DNA from 3 places in the Marinobacterium aestuarii genome. Region 1 is predicted to be linked to each of the others. Evidence: predicted binding sites of a transcription regulator. Region 1 holds the regulator's gene; each other region holds the start of a gene.

Region 1 (4,210 bases):
AATGGCAGCTTGGTAATAATGACTTCAGTCAGGTAGTCACCGGGCAGGTCGACACCTTCGGCGAAGGACGCCAGACCAAAAATAATGCTCTGCGTGCCCTTGTCGATCGCCGCCCGATGCTGCTGCAGTATTTCATTCTTCGAAAACTGGCCCTGGGACAGAATCGTATTCTTAATGGAATCACCCAAGTGTTCAAGCACAGTGCGCATCTGGCGCCATGAACTGAACAAAACCAGGGTAGCACTGGCCTGGGGCAGCCGCTTGGCAAGAAAATCAGCAACCTCTGCAGTATGGGCCTCGGGGTTCGAGGGATCCGCCTGCATGGGGGGCACCCAGAGCTCGGCACAGCGCTGATGGTCGAACGGGCTTTGCAGCCGTTCGCAGGGGCTGTCCGCGGGCAAGCCCAGATCCACCAGCACACGGTCAAAGTGCCCCAGGGCCGTCAGCGTTGCCGAAGTGACAACAGCGCCGTAACAGTGCTGCCACAGATGCTCGCTAAGCGTTGCCGCCGCCGACACCGGGCTGCTGCGGCACTCGAAATCCACCCCGTCGGGAGATTCAATCACATTGATCCAGCGCGCCGTTGGCGAGCTGCCCTCGGGATCCGGATTGCGATAAGAACGTGCCAGCGAGTGGATCGATTGCATCCGCGAGAGCAATAACCCAGTTTGCGGATACCAGCGCTCCGCTGCATCCTTTTCGATCTCAGGAATACCGCCATCGATGGCTTCTTTAAGCAAATCCACGATTTGCTCGAACTTGACCACCGCCTTGTCTGCAACCTTGGCCACATCTCCCGCCTCGATGCGTAGCGCCTCGGGTAACTGGCCGTTGGGGAAGCGGAAACGATCCGACTTGGGGCTACCGCTGGATTCGGTGAGCAAAGCGCGCAGGGTGCGCTGAAAGCTCTCCAGACACTGATTCAGGTCGGTAAAAGGCTGGGCCAGCTGTGTTATATAGGTGCTGAGCACCTGATGTTCGCCACAGTCGACGCGCATTTTCTCCAGCTGGCGGGTGGCCGCCGAAAGCCAGCGAATGCTACCCGCGACTCTCATGCTGTAGGAGAAGTGACCGATCGCCTTGGCCGCCAGATGGTGGCCTTCGTCAAACACATAAATGCTGTCGGCGGGATCCGGCAGAATGGCGCCGCCCCCCAGGGCCAGGTCCGCCATCACCAGATCATGATTGGCAATCACCACCTCAGCCTGATCCAGGGATTCCCGCGCACGGTAAAACGGACAGGCACTGAAATTGTGGCAGCGCCTGTTGGTGCACTGCAAGTGATCGCTGGTGAGCGGATGCCACAGCTGATCTTCCAGTTCGCGCTTGAGGTTATCGCGGTCACCGTCCCAGCGGCCGGAGGCAAACTCGTTCAGCAGTTCGCGATAAAGCCCCAGGTCCGCCTCATCGAGCTTGTGGACCTGTTCATCTTCGTACAGCGCCATCTGCCCCATCGCGCCCTGACTGTCGAGAATACGCTCGGCCTTGCTGATACACAGATAGCGCCCGCGCCCCTTGGCCAAGCTCACCTTGACCGGCAACTGGGCGTGCAGCGCAATATCCGGCAGATCCTTGTACAGCAGCTGTTCCTGCAGCGCCACGGTTGCCGTCGAGAGCACCAGTTTCTTGTTGGCGGCCTTAGCTATCGGGATGGTGCCCAGCAGATAGGCCAGCGTCTTGCCCGTACCGGTGCCGGCTTCTACCAGCACGACATGACCCTCGGACTGGCGCACACCCGAGGCATCGGCCTGGACACCACCAATAACACGCGCAACGGCACCCACCATCTGGCGTTGCCCATAGCGCGACTTGAGACCCTTGGCGTCCAGAAACGCTCTATAGGCCTGCTGAATCTGTTGTTTGAGGTCCTCGGTTAGCAACGCGGCATCCGGATCAGCTGAGACAGGAGCCGCGATTCTAGCAAAACACTGGATATATCAACAGAATTTGCTTTACGGGATTAAGCTACTGTATATACTTACACCTACTGTATAAAACAACAGGTTAAAACCATGAAGCTGACTCGCCGACAAACGGATGTGCTCGAGTGCATCAAAAAGCATATCGAAACCTCCGGCTACCCGCCCACGCGGGCCGACATTGCGCGTGATCTTGGCTTCAAATCAGCCAATGCCGCTGAAGAACACCTCAAGGCGCTGGCGCGCAAGGGCGCGATTGAAATCATTCCCGGCACCTCCCGCGGCATACGCCTGCCGGACCTCGGGCTCGATGCCGCCAATGAAAGCCTGCCCATTGTCGGCCAGGTAGCGGCAGGCTCACCCATACTGGCCCAGCAGCATATAGAGGATCACTGCACCATTTCGGCGGATTTTTTCCATCCGCCGGCGCACTACCTGCTGCGAGTAAAAGGCCAGAGCATGCGTAATATCGGCATCATGGACGGCGACCTGCTGGCGGTACATCAGTGCCAGGAAGCCCGCAACGGCCAGATAGTGGTCGCGCGCATCGGCGACGAAGTTACAGTGAAACGCTTCAAGCGCGAGAATAATCGCGTTTACCTATTAGCCGAGAACGAAGACTTTGCCCCCATCGAGGTCGATCTCAGGGAGCAGGACATATCCATTGAAGGCCTGGGTGTCGGCGTTATCCGCCGCGGAGGAGAACCACTATGAACCTGGCACCGACCCCCAAATACCGTCGCACCCTTTGTCAGGGCAAGAGCCTAAATGCCGCCAGCAAAACCCCTGCCCTCAGCGGCAAAGGCGCCGGTAAACTGACCGAAATCATTACCCATGACAGCAACCTCTCCAGCATGCCCCTGCTGATGCCACTACTGGCACAACTGAGCCGGGATGATCGCTGGTTTGCCTGGGTCGCACCGCCTGCACTGCTGCCAAAAACACTGTTGACCGATGCCGGGATCGATCTTGGCAAGGTCATTCTGCTGCAACCCGACAGCGGCCACAGCGTGTTTGATCTCGCCCGCCGCGCCCTGAGTGCCGGCACCTGCCATGCGGTAATTTCATGGCCGGGCTACTTGTCGGAGTTTGAACTCAAGGCACTCGAACAGGCAGCGGCCTGTGGCGACAGCCAGGGTATTCTGATTCGGGGTCGGGAGCACGCCTGAAGCCGCCAGGCCTGCCTGCCTGCCTGCCTGCCAGGCCTGCCTGCCTGCCAGGCCTGCCTGCCTGCCTGCCTGCCTGCCCAAGCCTCATATTGAGTGACACTCAGGGCAAGAGGCGCGTGAGCTGCAGCGCATCCAGTCGATAACCACAGCCGTAGCCCAGCCCAGCCCAGCCCATGAGCGAACACCCATGAAGGTCCGGACTGCAGTTCGTAAATAGCAATTTTTGAAGAGAGGTTAGGGAAAAGCCGTTAGTGAATAACAGGCGGCCTGAGCACATCGGCCTCGGCTTCACGCTGGCGCGCACCCGCCTCAGCCACCAGCTGAACACCGGCGGACAGCATAATCTTGGCGATATTGATACGCTCGTCACCCAGCTTGCTGGACAACTCATCGGAAAAGCTTAGCGTCAGTAGCGGCTCATCCTGCTCACTGGAACGACGAACAACAATTTCACCCGTCTCCAGCATGACAATTTCAAGCAATGCGTCTTTCATTTAATCCTTTCGCCTTCTGCTTCGGCGCCCGGTGCCGCCTTGAAACCTGCTACCCGCACCTTTATCAGCATGCATAGATCCGCTCTATACCTGAGTGACCGCCAGCGACACTCAGGGTAAAACGGCTACTGCAACCTCACCATTCCTGCATGCCGGCACGCAAGCGCTCGACAAGCTGGGCCAGCTCGCGCTGCCATAGCTGACACTGCTGAGGCGTGACTTGCGTTACCGTATCGGCACTGAGCGGCATCAATCGAATCTCGGACTGACTCTCAACCGCATTGAGCGCCTGGGCCTTGGCGCCTGGCTGCCAGCAGGCTTCATAGGCCGCGCGCAAGCGCCGCAGCCAACTGGCGGCATCCTGCTCCAGCGAGGCCAGTTCGGTACGCTCGGGCGACTGCACCGCCGCCTGCTCAAAGAGCGCATCAAGGTCGGCAAAACTCTGCAGCTGTGCCACCTCCAGACGGTAGTGATCACCGATTTCACACAGAAAGGCACCATAGGCCGACGCCAGATGGAACAGCACCGACTCCTGGCAACACTCAACCTGAGCCTGACGACTCCAGCCGGTGGAAACCTGCGCCTGGGCCAGCTGCTCCAGCTGCAGTTGAACAAAGTTCAGCTTCTG
Region 2 (4,210 bases), 2.4 Mb from region 1:
TGGACGCCGGGGAACTCGGCACAGCCGGTGATCAAAACGCTGGCGGTGATGCCGATAAGAAACTTCCGTATCTGCATTAAACTTCCACTATGGTGCATAAACAAAGATAATGAAGTCTAACATCCAAAATCGCGAACAGCATAGAGAAAGATTATGGCGCTTGAAAATCAGGAACTGCGTAAGGCAGGACTGAAAGTCACCCTGCCCAGGGTCAAGATCTACCAGATTCTGGAGCGTGCCGGTGAGGGAGATCACTTTAGCGCTGAAGACATATACAAGTTGTTGATCGAACAGGGAGAAGACGTCGGCCTGGCAACGGTTTACCGGGTGCTGACGCAGTTTGAAACGGCCGGTCTTGTGTCGCGTCATCACTTCGAAGGCGGGCATTCGGTGTTCGAGCTGGCCAGTGATCAGCAGCACGACCATGTGGTCTGCGTACGTTGTGGCAAGGTGCGGGAATTCACTGATCCTGAGCTGGTACGGCGTCAGAATGCGATTGCAGAAGAGCTGGGCTTTCGCCTGACCGACCGCACATTGTATCTGTATGGCCTGTGCAAGGATGGTTGCGAAAAGCGCTAGTCGCTTTTTGCTGCAGACAGCTGTGAAGGTTGCCGCCTGTGGAAGGGTTGTCCGCTGCGGTCATTTCACATCGTTATAAAAGCGGTCGCAAGAGTTTGCTAGACGTACTAGTGTACTGCTTCGCCCTAATGGGTGCTTATAGAGCCCGCCAATGCGTGTCCGGCAAGGCGCCGTTCGCCGGTAATAGTGGGGCTCTTGCCAAGAGCGGCAACACAGCAGGGCGCGAATTGGCGCGCTCCCTGCGGGCGAGCCGCCAGAAGGCCGTCCGCGGTGTTGCATTTCCTCGACATAGCCCACTATGCCTTCGAAAATGCGCCGTGCGGCCCACCTCCTGGCGACTCGCTAAAAGCGCCTCTAAGAGCGAAGCAGTACACTAGTTACAAAAAAAGCCGGTGAAAGCCGGCTTTTTTGCGTCTGCAGCCTCCTAACCGACCCCGAGCATTTCCCGCGCATGGGCGACGGAGCGCTCGGTAATGTCGATACCGCCCAGCATGCGGGCCACTTCCTGCACGCGATCGTTGCTGTCCAGGTTGCGAATGCGGGTGTGGGTATGCACATCACCGGCAATCTTGCTGACGAAGAGGTGCTGGTGTCCCTGGGATGCAACTTGTGGCTGGTGGGTTACGCACAGGATTTGGGCGCGTTCGCCGAGCTGGCGCAGCATGCGACCCACGACTTCGGCTATGGCGCCACCGATGCCGACATCGACTTCGTCGAATATCAGCGTAGGTGTGGCGGAGGTCTGCGCAGTGATGACCTGAATCGCCAGGCTGATACGGGACAGCTCGCCGCCTGATGCGACCTTGCCAAGTGGGCGTGCGGGCTGGCCACGGTTGGCGCTGATGAGGAATTCCACCTCTTCCAGCCCGTGTGTCCCCTGGCGCTCTTGCGGCAAGGGACTGAGGCTGACTTCAAAGCGGGCGTCATTCATGCCCAGCTCGTGCAGTTGTGCATCCACGGCCTTGCCGAGCAGTCGTGCCGCCTTTTGCCGGCCGCGACTCAGGCGTGCAGCTGCCTTGCTGTAAGACTCCCGGGCGGCGGTGACCGCCTGGGCAAGCAGGTCGAGCTCCTCATCGGAGCGGCTCAGGGAGTTGAGCTCCTGCTTCAGTTCGCTGTGAAAGCTCACCAGCGCTTCGGGTTTGATGCGGTGCTTGCGTGCTATGTCATAGATGCTGGAGAGGCGCTCTTCGACGTCCTTCTGGCGCTGCGGGTTGACCTCGACGCGATCCAGATAGTGGCGAATCTCCTGGCTGGCTTCCTCTATCTGTATCTGTGCGCTGCCGAGCATTTCGGCGGCCTGCTGCAGGGCCGGCGACTGAACATCGAGCGAGTGCAGTAGTTGTTCGCAGTGCGCCAGCAGGCTCAGGCAGTTGGCTTGTTCGGCGTCGGCGGTGAGTTCCAGTAGCTGGTGTCCGGTGTGCAGAATGTCATCGGCGTTGGCCAGGGTTTTCTGCTCTTCTTCCAGTGCGCCGAGTTCATTGTCCTGCAGCCCAAGCTGATCCAGCTCGTCGGTTTGGTAGCTGAGCAGCTGGATGCGGGCGGCCTGTTCGGCACTCTGTTCGGTCAGGCTGCTCAGTTCCTGGTCCAGCCGGCGCCAGCGCAGGAAAGTGTCGCGTACCTGGCCGGCCTGTTTGCTCTGGCCGGCATGTTCATCCAGCAGAGTACGGTGGTAGTCGCGCTTGAGAAGGCGCTGGTGTTCATGCTGGCCGTGAATATCCACCAGATGATTCGCCAGGGTACGGATGGCCGTGACCGGGCAGGGCTGACCGTTGATATAGGAGCGTGAGCGCCCTTCACGGGTGATCACCCGGCGCAGGATACAGTCGCCATCCTGGTCGAGATCCTGCTCCTGCAGCCAGGCGGTGGCATCGGGCAGGCCGCTGATATTGAAACTGGCGATGATTTCGGCGCGCTCGGCGCCTGTGCGTACCACGCCTGTTTCGGCGCGATCACCCAGGGCCAGGGCCAGGGCATCGAGCATGATGGACTTGCCGGCCCCGGTTTCACCGCTGACAACGGTCATGCCGGCGGCAAGTTCCAGGTCCAGACTTTCGACAATGGCAAAGTTGCGGATCGTCAGCTGACTGAGCATGATGGTGTTTTACCTGTGTTTTCATACAGTGTTTTTACTGTATAGGTCATTTCCATTGCCGTTGCAATCTTCGATGCATCGCGTAGCAAATTTTTTCTGTGGTAGCGGTTGAATCACCGGCGAATAACCCCATATACAGCAGCAGTAATGTTTTCAAACATCTTTGCATTGAGGTGGGTAACAGGAATGGCAGAGCAAGAGAAAAATCCGGCGGATGAAATCCTGGAATCGCCGGTAGCCGAAGAACAGCAGACAGACGCAGCCGCTGCGACAGCGGATGCCGCAGAGCTGCCTGATGCTCAAACCCTGGCTCAGGAACTCGAGACTGTCACCACTGAAATGGATGAGTTGCGCGATCAGCTGCTGCGCACTCAGGCCGACTTCATGAATGTTCGTCGTCGTGCCGAGCAGGATGTGGAAAAGGCGCACAAGTTTGGTGTCGAGAAGTTTGCCAACGAAATGCTGCCGGTGGTCGACAGCCTGGAGCGTGCGGTTGAGACCTTCGACAAGGAAGACGCTGCTACTCAGGCCATCCGCGAAGGTGTCGAGCTGACGCTGGGCATGCTGGTCTCGGGTCTGAACAAGTTCAAGATCGAGTCTGTCGATCCGCAGGGTACGGCCTTCGACCCGGCTCTGCATCAGGCCATGTCGCTGGTGGATGCGCCTGATACGGCGCCCAACACCGTGGTCGCGGTGGTGCAGAAAGGCTACACCCTCAATGGTCGCCTGTTGCGTCCGGCGATGGTCATGGTTTCGAAAAGTTAAGCAGAGACTTTAGGGGCCGGCGCTTGAAACGGCGATATTCGGCCCTATATAGAACTGCAAGCAAGTTAATCGGATTTCGTGCCTTGCAACACAGGCACCGCAGAACTGGAGCAAAGACACATGGGTAAAATTATTGGTATCGACCTGGGAACCACCAACTCCTGTGTGGCGATCCTGGATGGCGACAAGACTCGCGTGCTGGAAAACGCCGAAGGCGACCGCACCACGCCGTCCATCATTGCCTACAGCGAAGATGGCGAAATCCTGGTAGGGCAGCCGGCCAAGCGTCAGGCTGTAACCAACCCGACCAATACCCTGTTTGCCATCAAGCGCCTGATCGGCCGTCGTTTCAAGGACGATGTCGTACAGAAAGACATCAAGATGGTGCCGTACTCCATTGTCGAAGCCGACAATGGCGACGCCTGGGTTGAGGTTAAAGGCAAGAAGATGGCTGCACCCCAGGTGTCTGCCGAAATCCTGAAAAAAATGAAGAAGACCGCCGAAGACTACCTGGGTGAAGCGGTGACTGAAGCCGTTATCACTGTACCGGCCTACTTCAACGATGCTCAGCGTCAGGCGACCAAGGATGCTGGCCGTATCGCCGGTCTGGACGTCAAACGCATCATCAACGAGCCGACTGCCGCTGCCCTGGCCTACGGTCTGGACAAGGGCAAGGGTGACCGCACCATCGCCGTCTACGACCTGGGTGGTGGTACCTTCGACGTTTCCATCATCGAAATCGCCGATGTTGATGGCGAGCACCAGTTCGAAGTA
Region 3 (4,210 bases), 2.1 Mb from region 1:
AGCGGCTTGAGCTGGGCCAGCACGGCGGCGCGATCGAGCTGCTCCGGTGCGCCCACATAGTCGTGGGCCAGGGGCACATAGGCCGCACGGCCAGGTTCAATGGCAAAAGACACACCCACCAGCTCCGCCTGCATGGAATCCAGACTGGTCGTTTCGGTATCAAAGGCAAACAGGCTTGAAGCCTTGAGCGCGCTGACCCAGCGGTCCAGATCCGCCTGTTCCAGCAAGGTTTCGTATTCGATCTGAGAGGGTTCTGTGGCCACAGTGCCCGCCGTGGCATCGGCAGCGGCCTGCGCTATGCTCTGTGCCCGCGACGAGGTGCCCAGTTCCTGAATCCAGCTGCGAAACGAAAAGCGGCCAAACAGCTCCTGCAGCTTTTCATTGTCCGGCGTCGGCAGGCCAAAGTCGGTGACGCCCTGATCCAGCTCGACATCGGTCTTGATGGTCGCCAGCAGGTACGAAAGCTCCGCCGCTTCGCGGTTTTCCTGCAGCTTCTTGGCCATGGTCTTGGCACCGCGAAAACCCAGGGTGGCAATCTTGTCGAGATTTTCATAAAGCGCGGCTATGCCGCCAATACCCTGCAACAGCCCCAGCGCCGTTTTCTCTCCCACCCCCGGCACGCCAGGAATGTTGTCGACCTTGTCGCCCATGAGCGCCAGCAGGTCGATTACCAGTTCCGGGGGAATACCGTATTTTTCCTGCACCCCGGCGGCATCCATGCGCACATCGTTCATGGTGTTGATCAGGGTCACATGTTCGTCCACCAGCTGCGCCATATCCTTGTCCCCGGTGGAGATAAGCGTACTCATGGCCTGGGCGCTGGCCTGACGCGCCAGAGTGCCGATCACATCATCGGCCTCGACCCCGTCCACCATCAGCAGGGGCAGGCCCATGGCACGGATGATGTCGTGAATCGGCTCTATCTGCAGCCGCAGGTCATCGGGCATGGATGGCCGCTGGGCCTTGTACTCGGCAAACAGCTCGTCCCTGAAGGTTTTGCCCTTGGCGTCGAACACCACCACCACCGGGCTTTTCGGGTACTGCTTGATCAGGCTGCGCAGCATCGAGGTCACCACCCGCACCGCGCCCGTCGGAAAGCCCTCTTTGGTGCGCATGTCGGCCTGCTGGGAAGCAAAGAATGCACGGTATAAATAGGAAGAGCCGTCGACTAGAATGAGGGATGGGTGTTGCTCGCTCATAGCGGTATCCATGATTGTTAGTGCCGGGGGATAGTGTCAGGGCTGACAATCATATTAAATATGCCGCAGCCAACCAACGAATATGGAAATATGATGAAAAAACTGCTGTTGCTCGCCAGCCTTCTGCTGGTGCCGCCGGCGCAGGCGGAGACATTGCCGGAGTTCGGGCAAGACGCCCCGCAAATCACCATTCGCCATAACGACGAACGCGCCTTTTACGAATACCGCGTCAACGGTGTGCTGAAAGAGGTCAAGGTGGTTCCCAAAGTCGGGAAGCCCTATTATCTGGTGCCGGTCGAGGGTAGCGGTGAATTCAGCCGCTTCGAAGAATCCTCCCTGCTAATCCCCAAATGGGTCATCTTCAGCTGGTAATATTGTGGCGGTATATACAGAAGTAACTGCTCAGGACCTCAACCGCCTGCTGGCCGACTTTGATCTCGGCACGCTGGTCGCCCACAAGGGTATAGAAGGCGGTATAGAAAACACTAACTATTTTGTCACGCTTAAAAGCCCTGCCGGCCTCGAACAGGAGTTTGTCCTGACACTGTTCGAAGAATTTACGCTGGATGAAATGCCCTTTTTCGTCGAGCTGACCTGCTGGCTGGCCGAGCGCGGCAGCCCGGTGCCCGCACCCTTCAAGGACCGTGACGGCATTGCCCTGAAGCAACTGCACGGCCGCCCGGCGCTGCTGCTGCCGCGCTTTGGTGGCCAGCATGTGTCCCAGACAGAACTCAGCCCGGCGCACTGCAGCTCCGCTGGTGCAGCCCTGGCCCAGTTGCATCTGGCCGGCTCCGAGTTCTATCTGCACCGCCAGGCCCACCGCGGCGTCTTCTGGTGGCGCCGCGAGAGCCAGCAGATTGCTCGCCTGTTGCCGGAAGATGAAGCCCAGCTGCTCAGCACCGAAGTGCGTAACTTCGATGCCCTGCGTGCAGCCAAACTGGATCTGCCCATGGGCGTGATCCATGGTGACCTCTTTCACGACAACGCGCTCTTCAATGGCACCGACGTGAGCGCCATTCTGGATGTCTACAACGCCGCCACTGCCTATCTGCTGTACGATCTGGCGATAGTGGCCAACGACTGGTGCACCAAGCCAGACGGCAGCATAGACACTGAACGTGAAGCTGCCCTGCTGCAGGCTTACAACGCTGTACGGCCGTTCACCGACGACGAGCGTCAGGTCTGGTCACAGCTGACCCGCACCGCCGCCATGCGTTTCTGGCTCTCGCGCCTGATTCCCTGGCTGGGTATCGAACAGGCCGGGCGCCAGGGCGTTGAAATGAAGCTCAAGAACCCCGACGAGCTCAAGCGCATTCTGCTGCACCGCATAGAACAGCCTTCGCAGCTGCCCTGAATCAGGGCGGCAGCCAATCGTAGTCGTTCGGGTTATACTGGACGTCCATACAGCCCTTTATCTTCCCGGGGTCGCCCGCGACTAACGCGCAGACGGCCCCGAGATCAACCGCAGAGCCCGATTGTTGCCGCCATGGATTTAACCCCGATTCTTGACTCACTCAACGATGCCCAGCGCGAAGCGGTCTCTGCACCTGTGCAGAATCTGCTGGTGCTGGCCGGTGCCGGCTCCGGCAAAACCCGCGTGCTGGTGCACCGCATTGCCTGGCTGATCCAGGTCGAGGACATCTCGCCCTACTCGATCATGGCGGTGACCTTTACCAACAAGGCCGCGCGGGAAATGCGCGGGCGTATCGAAGAACTGCTGGGACTCAACCCCCACGGCATGTGGGTGGGCACCTTCCACGGCCTGGCGCACCGCCTGCTGCGCTCGCACTGGCGCGATGCCGGCCTGCCGGACAACTTCCAGATCATGGACAGCGACGACCAGCTGCGCCTGATCAAGCGTCTGGCCAAGGAAATGAACCTGGACGAACAGCGCTGGCCGGCGCGACAGTTCCAGTGGTTTATTAACGCCCAGAAAGACGAAGGCCTGCGTGCGCGCCACATAGAGCCCTCCAACGACCCATTCCAGCGCACCATGCTGAATATCTACGTAGCCTACGAACAGGCCTGCGAGCGTGGCGGCATGATCGATTTCGGCGAACTGCTGCTGCGCAGTCTTGAGCTGCTGCGCGATCGCTCGCCGGCGCTGCTCAAGCACTACCAGGAGCGTTTTCGCTACCTGCTGGTGGATGAGTTTCAGGACACCAACGCCATCCAGTACGCCTGGCTGCGCCTGCTCTGTGGCACAGAGCGCAAGCTGATGGCCGTCGGCGACGATGACCAGTCGATCTATGGCTGGCGCGGCGCCCGCATCGAGAATATCCAGAACCTGCCGGAACACTTCCCCGGCACCACGACCATCAAGCTGGAGCAGAACTACCGCTCCACCAAAAACATCCTGCAGGCGGCCAACGCCGTGATCGGCAATAACCAGGGGCGCCTTGGCAAGCAGCTCTGGACCGAAGGCAGCGATGGCGAGCTACTGTCGGTCTACTCGGCCTTCAATGAACAGGACGAAGCCAGCTTTATTGTCGGCCGCATCCAGCAGTGGGTACAGGACGGCAACCTGCGGGTCGACTCCGCCGTGCTGTACCGCTCCAACGCCCAGTCTCGTATTCTCGAGGAAATGCTCATCCGCGCAGGCGTGCCCTATCGCATCTACGGCGGACAGCGCTTCTACGACCGGCTGGAAATCAAGAACGCCCTGGCCTATCTGCGCCTGATGTCGAGCCGTCACAACGACACCGCCATGGAGCGCGTGATCAATGTACCGACCCGCGGCATAGGCACCCGTACCATCGAACTGCTGCGCCAGCACGCCCGCGAGCAGGAACTGAGCATGTGGCAGGCGGCCTGCGAAATTATCGAGCAGGGGCTGCTGCCAGCCCGTGCCGGCAATGCCCTGCGGGGCTTCCTTGAGCTGATCGACAGGCTCGATACTGAGACTCGGGATACCCAGCTGCACGAGCAGACCGAGCACATGATCAAGCACAGCGGTCTGGTACAGCATCACGAGAAGGAAAAGGGTGAAAAGGCACAGTCTCGCCTCGAAA

The links. Region 1 encodes LexA, which represses DNA repair genes until DNA is damaged. Its sites were predicted from a motif close to TACTGTNTANNTANACAGTA; they were not measured.
Region 2: the regulator LexA is predicted to act here: its motif matches at 2,683-2,702, upstream of recN (DNA repair protein RecN).
Region 3: the regulator LexA is predicted to act here: its motif matches at 2,589-2,608, upstream of uvrD (DNA helicase II).

The regions. Positions count from the first base shown of each region.
Region 1 covers NZ_CP015839.1:2,959,469-2,963,678, forward strand. Annotated here, with positions in the region: gene dinG (ATP-dependent DNA helicase DinG) at 1-1,880, opposite strand, end outside; gene lexA (transcriptional repressor LexA) at 2,013-2,633, shown strand; gene A8C75_RS12970 (cell division inhibitor SulA) at 2,630-3,088, shown strand; gene A8C75_RS12975 (hypothetical protein) at 3,337-3,582, opposite strand; gene A8C75_RS12980 (DUF6586 family protein) at 3,719-4,210, opposite strand, start outside.
Region 2 covers NZ_CP015839.1:550,602-554,811, forward strand. Annotated here, with positions in the region: gene A8C75_RS02355 (outer membrane protein assembly factor BamE) at 1-77, opposite strand, end outside; gene fur (ferric iron uptake transcriptional regulator) at 154-579, shown strand; gene recN (DNA repair protein RecN) at 1,004-2,671, opposite strand; gene grpE (nucleotide exchange factor GrpE) at 2,858-3,436, shown strand; gene dnaK (molecular chaperone DnaK) at 3,557-4,210, shown strand, end outside.
Region 3 covers NZ_CP015839.1:5,094,333-5,098,542, forward strand. Annotated here, with positions in the region: gene polA (DNA polymerase I) at 1-1,199, opposite strand, end outside; gene A8C75_RS22405 (DUF2782 domain-containing protein) at 1,293-1,571, shown strand; gene A8C75_RS22410 (homoserine kinase) at 1,576-2,553, shown strand; gene uvrD (DNA helicase II) at 2,686-4,210, shown strand, end outside.